Regions from separate parts of the Pseudoalteromonas sp. JC28 genome, predicted to be linked through region 3. Evidence: predicted binding sites of a transcription regulator. Region 3 holds the regulator's gene; each other region holds the start of a gene.

Region 1 (4,359 bases), on a different contig from region 3:
TGAGCTGCCCGTTATCGCCTTGACCGCCAATGCAAGTAAAGAAGAGCGGGCGAAAGCCACAGCCGTTGGCATGAATGATTATTTGGTAAAGCCGATCAATAGCACACAGGCGTGCAAGGCATTGGCAAGTAATATTTTCCAGTCAGATAAAACAGAAGAAGCCTTTTTTGATTATGAGTTTGCTTTATCACAAATGATGCAAAATGAAACGTTTTTGCAAACAATGTTAGATAAATTTGCTAAACTTTGCCATGATTACCTAGAACAGGTTGCTGAAATAGAGCAAGGTTCAGCATTATTTGAGTTAGCACACGGAATTAAGGGCGCTGCTGCAGGTCTGGGCTTTAAGCGACTAGCGAAAGTTGCAAAAGACCTTGAAACGCAAAGCAAAACGATCACAACAATAACAAATCGCACTGACTTGGATGTGTTAACAAATGCACTTTCACAGGTGGTGTGCTTTATCGAGCTAAAAAGGTAGCGTCATAAGATGCAGCAAGCTGAGCACATTTTTATTATTGATGATGACCCAATAAATAAGATGGTCCTAAGCAATACATTAGGTGACGGCCATCGGTTATCCCATAGCACAGACACTAAGTTATGTATTGATGAACTAAAAGCAAGTAAACCAGACCTTATTATTTTAGATGTGTTAATGGCTGACGGCGCTGGATTTTCTGTTTTAGAGTGCCTAAAAAAGGATGCGAGCACTTACGGTATTCCCGTTGTCGTGATCTCTGGTAGTGTGAGCTTTAAAGATGAAGCACGAGGTTTGGAGTTAGGGGCTGTGGATTATATTACTAAACCCTTTAACCCTTTGATTGTAAAAGCCAGAATCAAAAACCATTTAGCAATAAAAAAGAAAAATGACCTGCTAGAAAAGCTAGCCTCTATCGATGGTTTAACGGAGTTGCCCAATCGTAGATATCTAGATGAAGCGATGAAATCAGCATTAGAAAGCGCAAAAGCTGATGGCAGTGCGTTTACCGTTATGCTGGTTGAGGTGGACTATTTTAAAACGTTTAATGAGCATTATGGCTACATGCACGGTGATGATTGTTTATTTAAGGTCGCCAAAGCGCTAGAAGAAGGCGCTACCCGACGTTCTTTATTTATTGGCCGTTTTGATGGTACTCGTTTTGCGTTGGTACTAACTCAGCATAATATCGACGTAATTAATGAGATAGCAGAAGCGCTGCACGACTCGGTTAATGCGTTAAAAATCCCCCATATTGCTTCACCGATATGTGCGCATGTGAGCGTTAGCATTGGTGCAGTTCATATTGAAAATCACTGTAGTAGTGAGCTTAGTGAGCTGATAAAAATGGCCGATAGCGCACTTGCCGTTGCACAAAAACAGCAAAGTACGGTTTTTATTAAAGTGTTATAAATATCTAAAGCCATATGCGGGGGCTAAAGCATATCCGCATTATTCACCATCCTTGGTGCGATAAAGTCTTACTGAATTTGCTTTAGTGCGTTGTCGCCAAAGCCAACCAGTTGGTTGTTTTTGAATACCAATGGCGTGCACTCATCTTTTGTTACTTTGCCGTCTGAGTGTTTGCTGTTGGTTGCATAGTACAGCACTTGATAGTTGTCGCCGTCTTTTGACACCAACTCGCTAAAGTCAGGAGTTGCAAACATGTCTTTTACTGATGAGTAAGACGCGCCCATTTCAAGGTTAGCAATCTTTTCACGATTTTTACGCTGTTTATGTTCCCAGTTAGACGAGTTGTATTCAGAAGCCCAACCGTGTTCTACTTCACCGTCGGATACAGCAACGATACAGCCTGATAATAGAGTAGAGCTAAGCGCAGCCACTAACATTAATTTTTTCATTGTTGTTTTCCTTTTTAATTTTGTTGCTGAGCAAGTAATGCAAACAGCCATTTATTTTTTGCTTGAATTATCACAAGAGTTGCAAACTCTTTGCCAACTAATAAAGTTTATAAATATCAGTTTGTTGTTGTTTTTTAATCAGTTTGTGGTTGATGGTTTTCACTAACTTTTAGCGATATCACTCACTAAAACAATAATCTAGACCACTCGGTTTCTCGTTGTGCCTGCCACAAAACTTTCAATATTAATGGCAATTTCGCCGACTAAACGTTCGATGGCTTCTTTACTTGCCCATGCCGTATGCGGTGTTAAAAGCAAGTTTTCCCCTTGGTATTGAACAAGTGGGTTGCTTGCTTGGGCCGGCTCTTGAGTGAGGACATCCACAGCAGCACCAGCTATTTGCTTGTTAGTTAGCGCATCCACCAGCGCTTGCTCATTGACTATTCCGCCTCTCGCGGTGTTGATAAGATAAGCATGATTTGGAAGTAGAGCGAATTCAGCTCTCGAAATCAGGTTTTCTGTTTCAGCGGTAAGCGGGCAGTGAATCGATACAATATCCGCAATCTGCAGTGCTTCTTCAAAAGCCATTCGTCCTGCTCTAACCTCAGTTACGCCCCTACGTTCGGCAACAATTACCTGAGCTCCAAATGCTTGTGCGACTTTTGCAACGGCTTCTCCTAACGTTCCATAGCCTACGATCACAAAGTTTTTGCCTGCAATTTCGTTGATGCTGTAGTCCAAGCGACAAAACATATCACTTTGCTGCCAAAGCCCTGCACGGCAGTCTTGCTGGTAACGATGAATATTTGTCATTAAGTTACCAAGCATAGTAAAGGTGTGCTGCACGACAGAAGGGGTCGAATAACCAGCCACATTAGCCACCGCAATTTGATGGGCTTTTGCGGCTGCCAAATCGATGTTGTTGACGCCTGTGGCCGCAACACAAATCAGGCGTAATTGCGGTAACGCCGCGATTGTTTGTTCAGTTAACTGTACTTTATTGGTGATGATGACTGCTGCATCTTTACAGCGTGTGATGATGTCCTCACTGGGTGTGGTGTCGTAAGACGTTAATGTGCCTAGTTTGGCAATGGGGGAAAGATCGGTTCCTGCAAGGGTTTTAGCGTCTAATACCACGATTTGCATTATTTTTATCCTTTTCTTGACTTTGGAGTTAACTCTAAGGTTTATACTTGTGATGTCGACTAGGATAATCTTCAGGACTTGGGAGTGTAAAGTGGTAAAGATTGGTGAGCTGGCAAAGCGGCTTAACGTATCAACTGACACGTTAAGGTATTATGAAGCAAACGATCTTCTACACCCTTGCACAAGGAGCGAGGGTGGGTATCGGTTGTTTGATGAGCAAAGTGAAAAGCAAATGCGCTTTATTCTTCGCGCGAAGGAAGTAGGGTTTAGCCTCAAAGAAGTGCAAGACTTGCTAAAGATAAAGTTTGAAAAGTATCAGCACAGTTGTGAAGAAGTGAAAGCGCTGACTATCACTAAACGGGATTTAGTGAGAGCGCGGATCGCTGAGTTACAAAAATTTGAACAATCGTTATCGACGCTAGCAGAGCAATGCTGCGGCGGTAAGGAAGCGGCAGTGAGCTGCTCGATTTTAACGGCCTTGGAGGCTATCGATGAATGAACTGATAGTAAATTTTTGGCAGCTATTTTTAGTATCTGCCCCGTGGTTACTGCTTGGCCTAATATTGGCTGGGTTACTTAATGTATTTATTCCAAAAGATTTGTTGCAAAAGCACTTAGGAAAAGAAGGATTTTGGACAACGATAAAGGCTGCGCTGATTGGGGCGCCTATGCCACTGTGCTCTTGCGGCGTTATTCCTGCTGCGGTGGGACTGAGAAGAGCGGGGGGCTCGAAAAGTGCGACAACCGCATTTTTAGTCTCAACGCCTGAAACTGGAGTGGACTCTATCTCAGTTTCTTATGTACTACTTGGTCCTTTTATGGCGATAATTAGGCCAATTGCGGCTGTGGTTAGCGCAATTGCGGCTGGGTTACTCGTTGGCAGTGAGAAAGATGATAAGCCTGTGCCACTAAAGCACCTTAATACCTCAGAGGAACCAAGCGCGACTAGCGGTTGTTGTGACGCTAATCATCACTCAGAGCCAAAGCCTGCTGAAAAGCATCACAGCCATGATAGCTGTTGCGCCAGCGCTAAAGTGGAAACCGCAAAAGTAAGCTCAAGCTGCTGTGCGCCTGCAAGCCCGCAATTAGCAATGGTAGGGACGAATATGTCTTGTTGTGATACTACGGAGCCTACCGTAACCAGTTGTTGCGATGCTTCATCAGCCACGACAAGCTGTTGTGAGCCAGCTCCTAAGCCTAAAAATCAAGGGGCTTTTGGCAAAATTATGGAAGCTGTTAAGTTCAGCTGTAATCAATTACTGTCCGACACCGCAGTTTGGCTACTTATCGGTTTATTCTTTGCAGCGTTAGTGCAAACCTTTGTGCCTGAGTCTTTCTTATCTCAGTGGGGCGACGGTATTATCGCCATGC
Region 2 (4,359 bases), on a different contig from region 3:
CAACACCTTTAAAACTTAGCTGCAGCAGCAAAATGCCTATAAATAAAGCGCGGGCTTCTGACTAGAAACCCGCGCTTTTCTATCTCACACCAATTTACGTAACTGTGTTTTCAATCCCAAGAGCCGAACCTCCCAAATTAAGTACTAAGTCGAGTTGCCATTAAACCTTAAATACCGACACTTGACCGTTTAACTGCTCAGCTAACGCCTCTAAGTCATTACTCACATCTGCATTACTCTGCGCACTTCGAGTAATTTCAGAAATACTGCTACTGAAATCATTAATATTTTCGCTGATTTCCGCAACCACCGTTGTTTGTTCTTCCGTTGCCGTTGAAACCTGAATATTCATACCGACGATTTCATCCACCGCCTTGTCTATATCAGTCATGATTTGAGCTGACTCATTGGCCCTATCAACTCCTGCAGCTGCACTCGACTGTGCATTCTCCATTGACGACACGGCATTTTGTGCCATGCCCTGTAACTTACTGATCATATCTCGGATCGATTCCGTAGCTTTTTGCGTGTTGTGTGCCAATTGCCTAACTTCATCAGCAACAACCGCGAAGCCTCGACCTGATTCCCCAGCTCTCGCCGCTTCTATTGCAGCGTTTAATGCCAAAAGATTTGTTTGTTCAGCCACACCTTGGATCATTAGCACGACTTGGTTGATTTCATTCGACTGGTCGTTCAACGCTTTAATTAACTGCGCGTTATCTCCCACCTCACTGGCAAGACGCTCGATGGCCTGAATATTTTGCGAAATAACATCCATCCCCTGCTTTGCAAGCTGACCCGACATCTCTGCTTTGTTTGCGGTATTCATTGCATTATGTGCAACCTCCTGAATTGCACTACTCATTTCTGTCGCTGCGGTTGCGATCATTACCGTTTGCTGCTCTTGTTCTTGTGAAGTGCCCGCAATTGACTGACTAATTCCATTTAGCTCGTTGGATGTTGAGGACAGACTATTCACCATCGTAACTAGGTTGGTAACTAACTCATGTAAGCTCGACACCATAGTATTGAAGTCGTTTCCTATCTCACTCAGCTCGTCCTGCCCCTCAACCACTACACGTTGGGTTAAATCAGCATCTCTTGCAATGTTACCAATACGCATACGCAAACGACTGAGTGGTTCGTTAATTGACCTAAATATCAACATACCAATCATCACCATTACGATCACAATAGTAACGGAAGAGATAATCATCGCCGTTTTTGTCGCACTGGCTTCTGAGCGGCCAACATCTCTTAGTGCACTTGCCTCTGCAAGTTGTAACTCAATTAGTGCATTGTAGCTTTCACTTAAGGGGTCAAAGGCGGCATAGAGATCGCGTACAAATTTATCATAAGGAATTTCTTCAAAAGTATTTGCGTTAACTCGGTTAATATAATTAGACAGCAGTTGCTTGACACTTATCTCTGCTTTTTCAACTTGCTTTACTAAGCTTCGCTCTTCGCTCGTAAGGTCCGTGGACAAATAGCTATTCCATTCTTTTTCAGCGATATTTTTAGCTTCTTCGATTTGCTTTAACGCGGCACTGTTGGATAATTGATGGCCTCGTAACTTGTGAAAAGTATCTACAATAACCACCGCATAGTTGTCTGACACGACTTTTATTTGCCTCAGCGGTACAACTCTGTCGTCATAAATACGGTCAATGTAATTGATAAGATTTGATAATGTTCCAATTGTAAAGATAGTAGCGAGAATAAAAAACACAGCAGGTATGCCCGAAAGCGACAACAATCTGCTTTTAACTGAAACCCTATTTAGCATAGTCTGATTTTTATTGAGTAAACATAGAAATAAAGTATTACTCAAAGTTCATAGATTACAATAATAATTGCAAATTAAGCAGCGCATTATTGATATGCATCATACTTCGTAACTGTGTCTCTTAACTGTATAGGTTTGATTTTTAAACCTATTACAAAAAAAGAGGAGAAGCTTTTATCGGCTTCTCCTCTTTTATTCCACGTCGAAATCACTTTCGCTTAACACTCTTCGTTTTCAGCGTTCATGTTCTCTTTTACATCTTCACACGCGTCTTCCACGCTATTTTCTACTTCCTGAACTGTTTCATCGAAACGCTCACCAGCATCTTCCGCCGGACCTTCGCTACAACCAAAAAGTGCTAAAATTGAAACAAAACCAAATGCTTTTGCTAATGTAATTGCTGATTTCATAACCTATCTCCTAAAACCGTTTTTGTACGTTAATTCCCTTTTACCTGGGAGCTCGTGCTTTGCCAAAAATAAACGAAATAATCATAAAGGCGATAAACACAAAGAATAGAATTTTCGCCATACCTGCCGCAGCGCCAGCGATTCCAGTGAAACCTAGCACGGCTGCGACAAGTGCTAGGAATAAAAACATTACAGCCCAACTCAACATAACATTCTCCTTAGGCAGTTAGCTCTTGCAACTGCTTCATTTGATCGTGACAAGCTTGCATTCTGGTTTGAATTTGCAGTAATACACTCTTGCATTTAGGTGGAAGATCTTTGCTTAATGCTTTATCAAGCTTGCTTAACACTTTGTCTTCCACTTCTTCTAGCTGAGAAATATAGGTGTGCTCTTTGTCGGTGCTCACCATACCAACCAACTTGGTGTACGATTCACGAATGTCGATGCTAAGCGCTGAATCTGTCTCAATTTCACCTTCGTCAATAAGAACAAATGGTTGTAGATCCGAGATTGCTTGCGCTTTATCTACAATCATTTGGTCAAATACGCGGTTTAATTCGATATTATCTAGCTTCTTTTTAGCTTCAGTGTAAAAATCAACACCACCATTTAATACTTTGATGAGCTCTTTTACCGGCCCCATGTCGTAATTTGAATCTGCCATAAATAACTCCTTTCGTTGCGATATTTAATAAGTGCATTTTGCAAATATTATTTTCTGTCCCTTTCACTAATGCAGATTAAATGCCAAATCATAAACCTTTATTATATAAGGCTTTTTAATCTAAGCACCTTCAGACCGGTGAAAATATTACAAACTAGATGTAAATTATTCCTGTGATAATTGCGTACTTAAGGTTGTGCTCCCTTTAGCATTGAAATCCATAGTCCTAATTGGGAAAGGAATTAAGATATCGTTATCAGCTAATACACGGTTAATGGTGCAAATTGCTTTGTGCCTGACCACCATAAAGCCCGGATCTGCTGGGTAATCTATCCAAAACCACACTAATAGATTAATAGAGCTGTCACCAAAAGACTCTGCATAGACATCTGTTTCTTTTTGGCTTACTACGAAATCAAGCTTGTTAATTGCCTCAACAATCACCTCTCGGGCTTGCTCTGGGTCGTCCGCATACGAGATACCAACTGGTACTTCTATTCTTCGCTTGCCAAGCTTAGTGTAGTTTTGTAACTCATTCTTAAAGAGAATTTTGTTGGGGATATAAGACAGCTGGCCATAAAAGTTTTCTACTAAGGTGTTTCTCAAATTGATTTTGCTTACCGTGCCAAAGCAATCCTTGGTTCTTATAATGTCACCGACCATAAAAGGTTTTCTGACCCCCATCACAAATCCAGCGATGAGGTTCTCGGTCATGTCTTGGAATGCAAAGCCAATAGCAAGGCCAATGATCCCCGCCCCAGCCAACAATGACATTACAGCACCTGATAGTTTTACTATATCTAAAGCGAAGAAAATCCCAATGGCAATAATAGAGACTTTAAATATGGAACTAATAAGTGAAGCCACTTGTTCTGTCTTTATTGCTTTTTTAATTGCCTTTGAAAACCAAATTGAAGATATTTTAGCCAAAACTGTGAAGAATATGAGTATCATTAAGGCTAGGATCATATTCGGTAGTAACTGCACACCGGATTCAAGCCAAGAGATTAACTTATCATTAATTAACGTCCAGAATTTTTCTAAATTCATAATCAAATATTCCTATTTAAGTACTCGACAAATCTAGAATGCAGTAATCATTCCTAGTTATATTAATTAGCCGTTCATGGAAAAGGTAATTATTACAAACTAATTTACACATCTTCTCGGTAAATTCTTCCTTAAAACTTACTCCATAAAAATAAATCACATAATTATCAATAAGTTAAAGGTTGGCACAACAGCTGCAACAGATAATTCGACTACGAAATTAAAGGAGTTTAATTATGAAAAAGACATTAATTGCAACTGTACTAGTATCTTCACTTACTACTGCTTCAGCATTTGCTGCTGATAACTCTTGGGAAAAAGAAGCGAGTGACGCTTGGATAGACGGTAAAGCAGAAGCAACACTGCTTTTCAACGGTGAACTGAACAACTTTGACATTAACACTGATGTAAAGAACGGCGTTGTAGTGCTAACCGGTAAAGTTGAACA
Region 3 (4,359 bases):
CCGTTGCCGTCAATGATGCACATCCTCTTGTTAAACATATCGCCCATTACACGACCTTGATGCCAGGTGGCTTTGGTGCCGTGAGAGAACTAACTGATCTTCTAATGCTCAGCCAAAATCACTTATTGACTTCCAAAGGATCAAGTACATGACCGTATTGCGTGTCATCTTACTCATTGTTTTCGCTTCTTTAATGGTATGGATGTGGTCGCCCATGTTTAATCCATCAGAGGCGGATCCAGCAAAAGAAGATGAACCGTTAGCTAAACCCGATTATGTTGCAACCACGCTTCAGCAAACGACCTATAGTGAAAATGGCTTATTAAACTATCAGGTAACTGCTGATAAGATGGAGTTGTATCAAGATCTTGGCTTTAGTCACTTTGAAAAGCCCATTTTCACCTTATATAACGGTGAACAGAATTGGCAAATAAGCGCATTAGAAGCAACCCTATACGAAAACAACACCTTGATATTAGAGGGCAATGTGTTGGCAAAGAATTTAACGCCTAACGCCATGATCACGGATATCAATGCCGATAATGTAAGAGTTGAAATTAAGCAAAAATTGATGAAGTCGGAACACCCTGTCGTTATCAACGGTCCTAGTCTTAGGATCACAGGTAAAGGACTGCATGCGGATCTACAAAAGCAAGTGATCGAACTCATCAACCACACAAAGACAATTTATTATGACCAGTAAAATCATTAACAAACTAGTTTTCATCGGCTTGCTTGCAAGTTCTACTCTAGCAATTGCTGCAGAACAAAATGAAGTCATTATTGATGCTGGCCGTCAGCAAGCTCAACTGCAAAGCAACATCGGTATTTTTGAACAGAATGTTGTTATTATTCATGGCAACAGAAAGATAAATGCCGATCGCCTAGAGGTCCACCGTCGCGCGGAACTTGGCATTAACAAGCAACTGCTTGTGGCAACTGGCAGCCCTGCCACTTTTAGCGAACGTCAACCCGATGGCAACTTGCTAGAAGCCAAAGCAAATGAAATCCGTTACGACGTAGCGAAGGGAACCCTAGTGATTTCTGGTGATGCTGAAATCAATCAAACTGGGCAAAAAATCAATGCTCAAGTCATCACCTATGACATTGAAAAGCAATTGATCAGCGCTGAGCGCTCAGACCAAGAAGACTCTCGAGTAAGAACCATCCTTGTTCCTGTTGATGACAAAAAAGACGCTAAAGAGAAAAAAGCGCAGGAAGAAGGTAACAATTAATGAGCGAGCTCAAAGCAACTGGTCTAGCAAAGAGTTATAAGGGTCGTCAGGTCGTCAAAAATGTTGGTTTAAGTGTTCAGGCTGGCAGTATTGTAGGCTTATTAGGACCAAATGGTGCAGGTAAAACCACTACGTTCTACATGATTGTAGGGTTAGTACCAAGCGACAAAGGCTATATTCAGATTGATGACGAAGATATCACTTTGTTACCGATGCACAGCCGCGCACGACTTGGTATTGGCTATCTACCGCAAGAGTCTTCAATCTTTAGAAAACTCACGGTCTATCAAAATTTGATGGCGATTTTAGAAACTCGAAAAGACTTATCTAAAGTTGAAAGAGAAGCTGAACTAAACGAGTTACTGGATGAGTTTAATATTCAACACATTCGCGACTCACAGGGCATGGCATTGTCGGGAGGCGAAAGAAGACGAGTCGAAATTGCTCGCGCTTTAGCCGCAAACCCTAAGTTTATCCTGTTAGATGAACCTTTTGCTGGTGTTGATCCTATTTCGGTGTTAGATATAAAGACAATCATAGAGCACCTAAAAAACCGTGGTATCGGTGTGCTTATCACCGATCATAACGTTAGAGAAACACTGGACGTATGTGAAAAAGCCTACATCGTTTCACATGGTGAGTTAATCGCTGCAGGCACGCCAGAACATGTTTTGGCAGATCAAACCGTAAGAGATGTCTACCTAGGCGAACAATTCAAGCTATAGTTAAGACGTAGTATTAATAACTGTTAAAAAGGATTGTTAGAGATACATGAGGCAATCATTACAGCTGCGCATGGGGCAGCAACTTACAATGACTCCGCAACTGCAACAAGCCATTCGCTTGCTGCAGCTTAGTACATTGGATCTGCAACAAGAAATACAAGAAGCATTAGACAGCAATCCATTGTTGGAAGTGGAAGAAGGTGATAATACTGACGGCGAAAACGCTGACCAACACAGCCAAGAAAAGAGCCGTGCTGACGACAATCAAGATTCAGCCGATGAAACGCAGGTTAGTGACTATGAGATAGACTCAGATACCGCCATGAGCAAAGACACTGTGAGCGATGACCTTGCCATGGATGTCACTTGGGACGAGTATATGAGTGCAGCGCCTGCTGCAAGCTCAGGTCCACTTCCCGATGACGATAATGTTTATCAAGGGGAAACCTCTGAATCTCTCCACGATTATCTCATGTGGCAACTCGAACTGACACCATTTAGTCCAACAGATAGAGCTATTGCGATTGCGATTATTGAAGCGGTCGACCTGTCAGGCATTCTAACACTGTCTTGCGAAGACATTTTAGAAAGCATTAATGACGAGAATAGCGAAGAGCCTATTGAGCTAGATGAAGTCGAAGCCGTACTCAAACGCATTCAGCTTTTTGACCCTGTCGGTATCGCAGCGCGTAGTTTACAAGAATGCTTATGCATTCAGCTAAACCAATTCGCCCCAGATACCCCATGGATTGCCGAAACAAAAATGATCCTGACAGAGCATATCGACTTGCTTGCCAGCCGTGACTATCGAACTTTGGCTAAGAAAACGCGCCTTAAAGAAGCCGATCTCAAAGAGGTCATGACGTTAATACATAGCCTTAACCCAAAGCCTGCGGCAAGCATTATTCATGAAGAGCCTGAATATGTGATCCCTGACGTATCGGTGAAAAAAGTAAAAGGTCGTTGGGTCGTAGAGCTAAATCCTGATGCTATGCCTAAAATAAGAGTAAATGACCATTACGCTGCGATGTCTAGAACGGCGAAATCCAGTACGGATAGTCAGTTTATTCGCTCACATTTACAAGAAGCAAAGTGGTTTATTAAAAGCTTAGAAAGCCGAAATGATACTTTATTAAAAGTTACCAATTGCATTGTGCAACAACAACAGGCATTCTTTGAACATGGCCCCGAAGCAATGCGCCCTATGGTGCTAAATGATGTTGCTGAAATGGTTGAGATGCATGAGTCCACAATTTCCCGTGTGACAACACAAAAATACATGCATACACCTCGGGGAATATTTGAGCTGAAGTATTTCTTCTCTAGCCATGTAAGTACGGAAAATGGAGGTGAGTGCTCTTCTACAGCAATTAGAGCACTTATCAAAAAGCTGATAGCTGCAGAGAATACCGCGAAGCCATTGAGTGACAGCAAAATTGCAGATATCTTAGCTGAGCAAGGAATTAAGGTAGCGAGACGTACGATTGCAAAATATCGTGAATCCCTAGCCATTCCACCGTCAAATCAGCGTAAAAGCTTGATATAAGACGTAAAACCCAAGAAGGAAAAATGCTTATGCAACTAAATCTAACTGGTCGCCATGTAGAAATTACTGACTCATTAAGAGACTATGTCACCAACAAGTTTGCGAAGCTAGAAAGGCACTTTGATCATATCAATAATGTGCATGTGATCCTTGATGTCGAGAAACTAGTACAAAAAGCAGAAGCAACATTACACGTAAACGGCGGCGAGCTATTTGCATCAACAGAGCATCAAGATATGTATGCCGCAATTGATGGCCTTATCGACAAGCTAGATCGTCAAGTTATTAAACACAAAGAGAAGCTCACTCGACACTAAGATGAAATTAAGTGAATTAGTGAACAAGGACTGCAGTAAAGCTGCGGTCCTTTTTAATAGCAAAAAACGTATTTTAGAATACATCAGCGAACTGGCTCATAGCCAAATTCCAAATACCAGTCAGCATGCTATCTTGGACGCCTTAATGGCGCGAGAGAAATTAGGCAGCACAGGGATCGGTAAAGGCATTGCCATTCCCCATGGTCGACTTGAAGGTTTGGATAAAATCCTTGCAATGGTGCTTGTCAGCGAGCAAGGGATCCAGTTTGAAGCCATAGATAAGCAGCCTGTCGATATTTTTGTCGCGTTCATCGTACCTGAAGGTGATAATCAACAACACCTGAAGACCTTAGCGGCGATTGCTGATACACTCAAAGACAAGTCTTTTTGCAAAATGCTTAGGCAAGCAAAAAGTGATGATGAGTTATATGCAGTGATCCAAGGTGAACTTGATGAGTGATGAAGAAAAAGGACTCGAGCTTATCATTATCAGTGGCCGCTCAGGCTCTGGTAAATCTGTAGCGCTTCGAGTATTG

Evidence for each region. Region 3 encodes sigma-54, which starts transcription at its own class of promoters, with help from an activator protein. Its sites were predicted from a motif close to GTTGGCACGNNNNTNGNNT; they were not measured.
Region 1: a site for sigma-54 is predicted at 1,922-1,940, ahead of DS891_RS11095 (DUF3192 domain-containing protein). Genes of this name have one in related genera too.
Region 2: a site for sigma-54 is predicted at 2,931-2,949, ahead of DS891_RS12485 (PA2169 family four-helix-bundle protein). Genes of this name have one in related genera too.

Annotation. Positions count from the first base shown of each region.
Region 1 is NZ_QOKX01000004.1:281,675-286,033, forward strand. It holds gene DS891_RS11085 (response regulator) at 1-481, shown strand, start outside; gene DS891_RS11090 (diguanylate cyclase) at 491-1,393, shown strand; gene DS891_RS11095 (DUF3192 domain-containing protein) at 1,462-1,842, opposite strand; gene DS891_RS11100 (D-2-hydroxyacid dehydrogenase) at 2,041-2,988, opposite strand; gene zntR (Zn(2+)-responsive transcriptional regulator) at 3,080-3,487, shown strand; gene DS891_RS11110 (SO_0444 family Cu/Zn efflux transporter) at 3,480-4,359, shown strand, end outside.
Region 2 is NZ_QOKX01000005.1:135,678-140,036, reverse strand. It holds gene DS891_RS12500 (methyl-accepting chemotaxis protein) at 161-1,786, opposite strand; gene DS891_RS12495 (hypothetical protein) at 2,005-2,196, opposite strand; gene DS891_RS12490 (DUF1328 domain-containing protein) at 2,237-2,404, opposite strand; gene DS891_RS12485 (PA2169 family four-helix-bundle protein) at 2,415-2,861, opposite strand; gene DS891_RS12480 (mechanosensitive ion channel family protein) at 3,027-3,911, opposite strand; gene DS891_RS12475 (BON domain-containing protein) at 4,148-4,359, shown strand, end outside.
Region 3 is NZ_QOKX01000007.1:478,744-483,102, forward strand. It holds gene kdsC (3-deoxy-manno-octulosonate-8-phosphatase KdsC) at 1-152, shown strand, start outside; gene lptC (LPS export ABC transporter periplasmic protein LptC) at 149-703, shown strand; gene lptA (lipopolysaccharide transport periplasmic protein LptA) at 693-1,235, shown strand; gene lptB (LPS export ABC transporter ATP-binding protein) at 1,235-1,960, shown strand; gene DS891_RS17605 (RNA polymerase factor sigma-54) at 2,007-3,506, shown strand; gene hpf (ribosome hibernation promoting factor) at 3,536-3,823, shown strand; gene ptsN (PTS IIA-like nitrogen regulatory protein PtsN) at 3,825-4,283, shown strand; gene rapZ (RNase adapter RapZ) at 4,276-4,359, shown strand, end outside.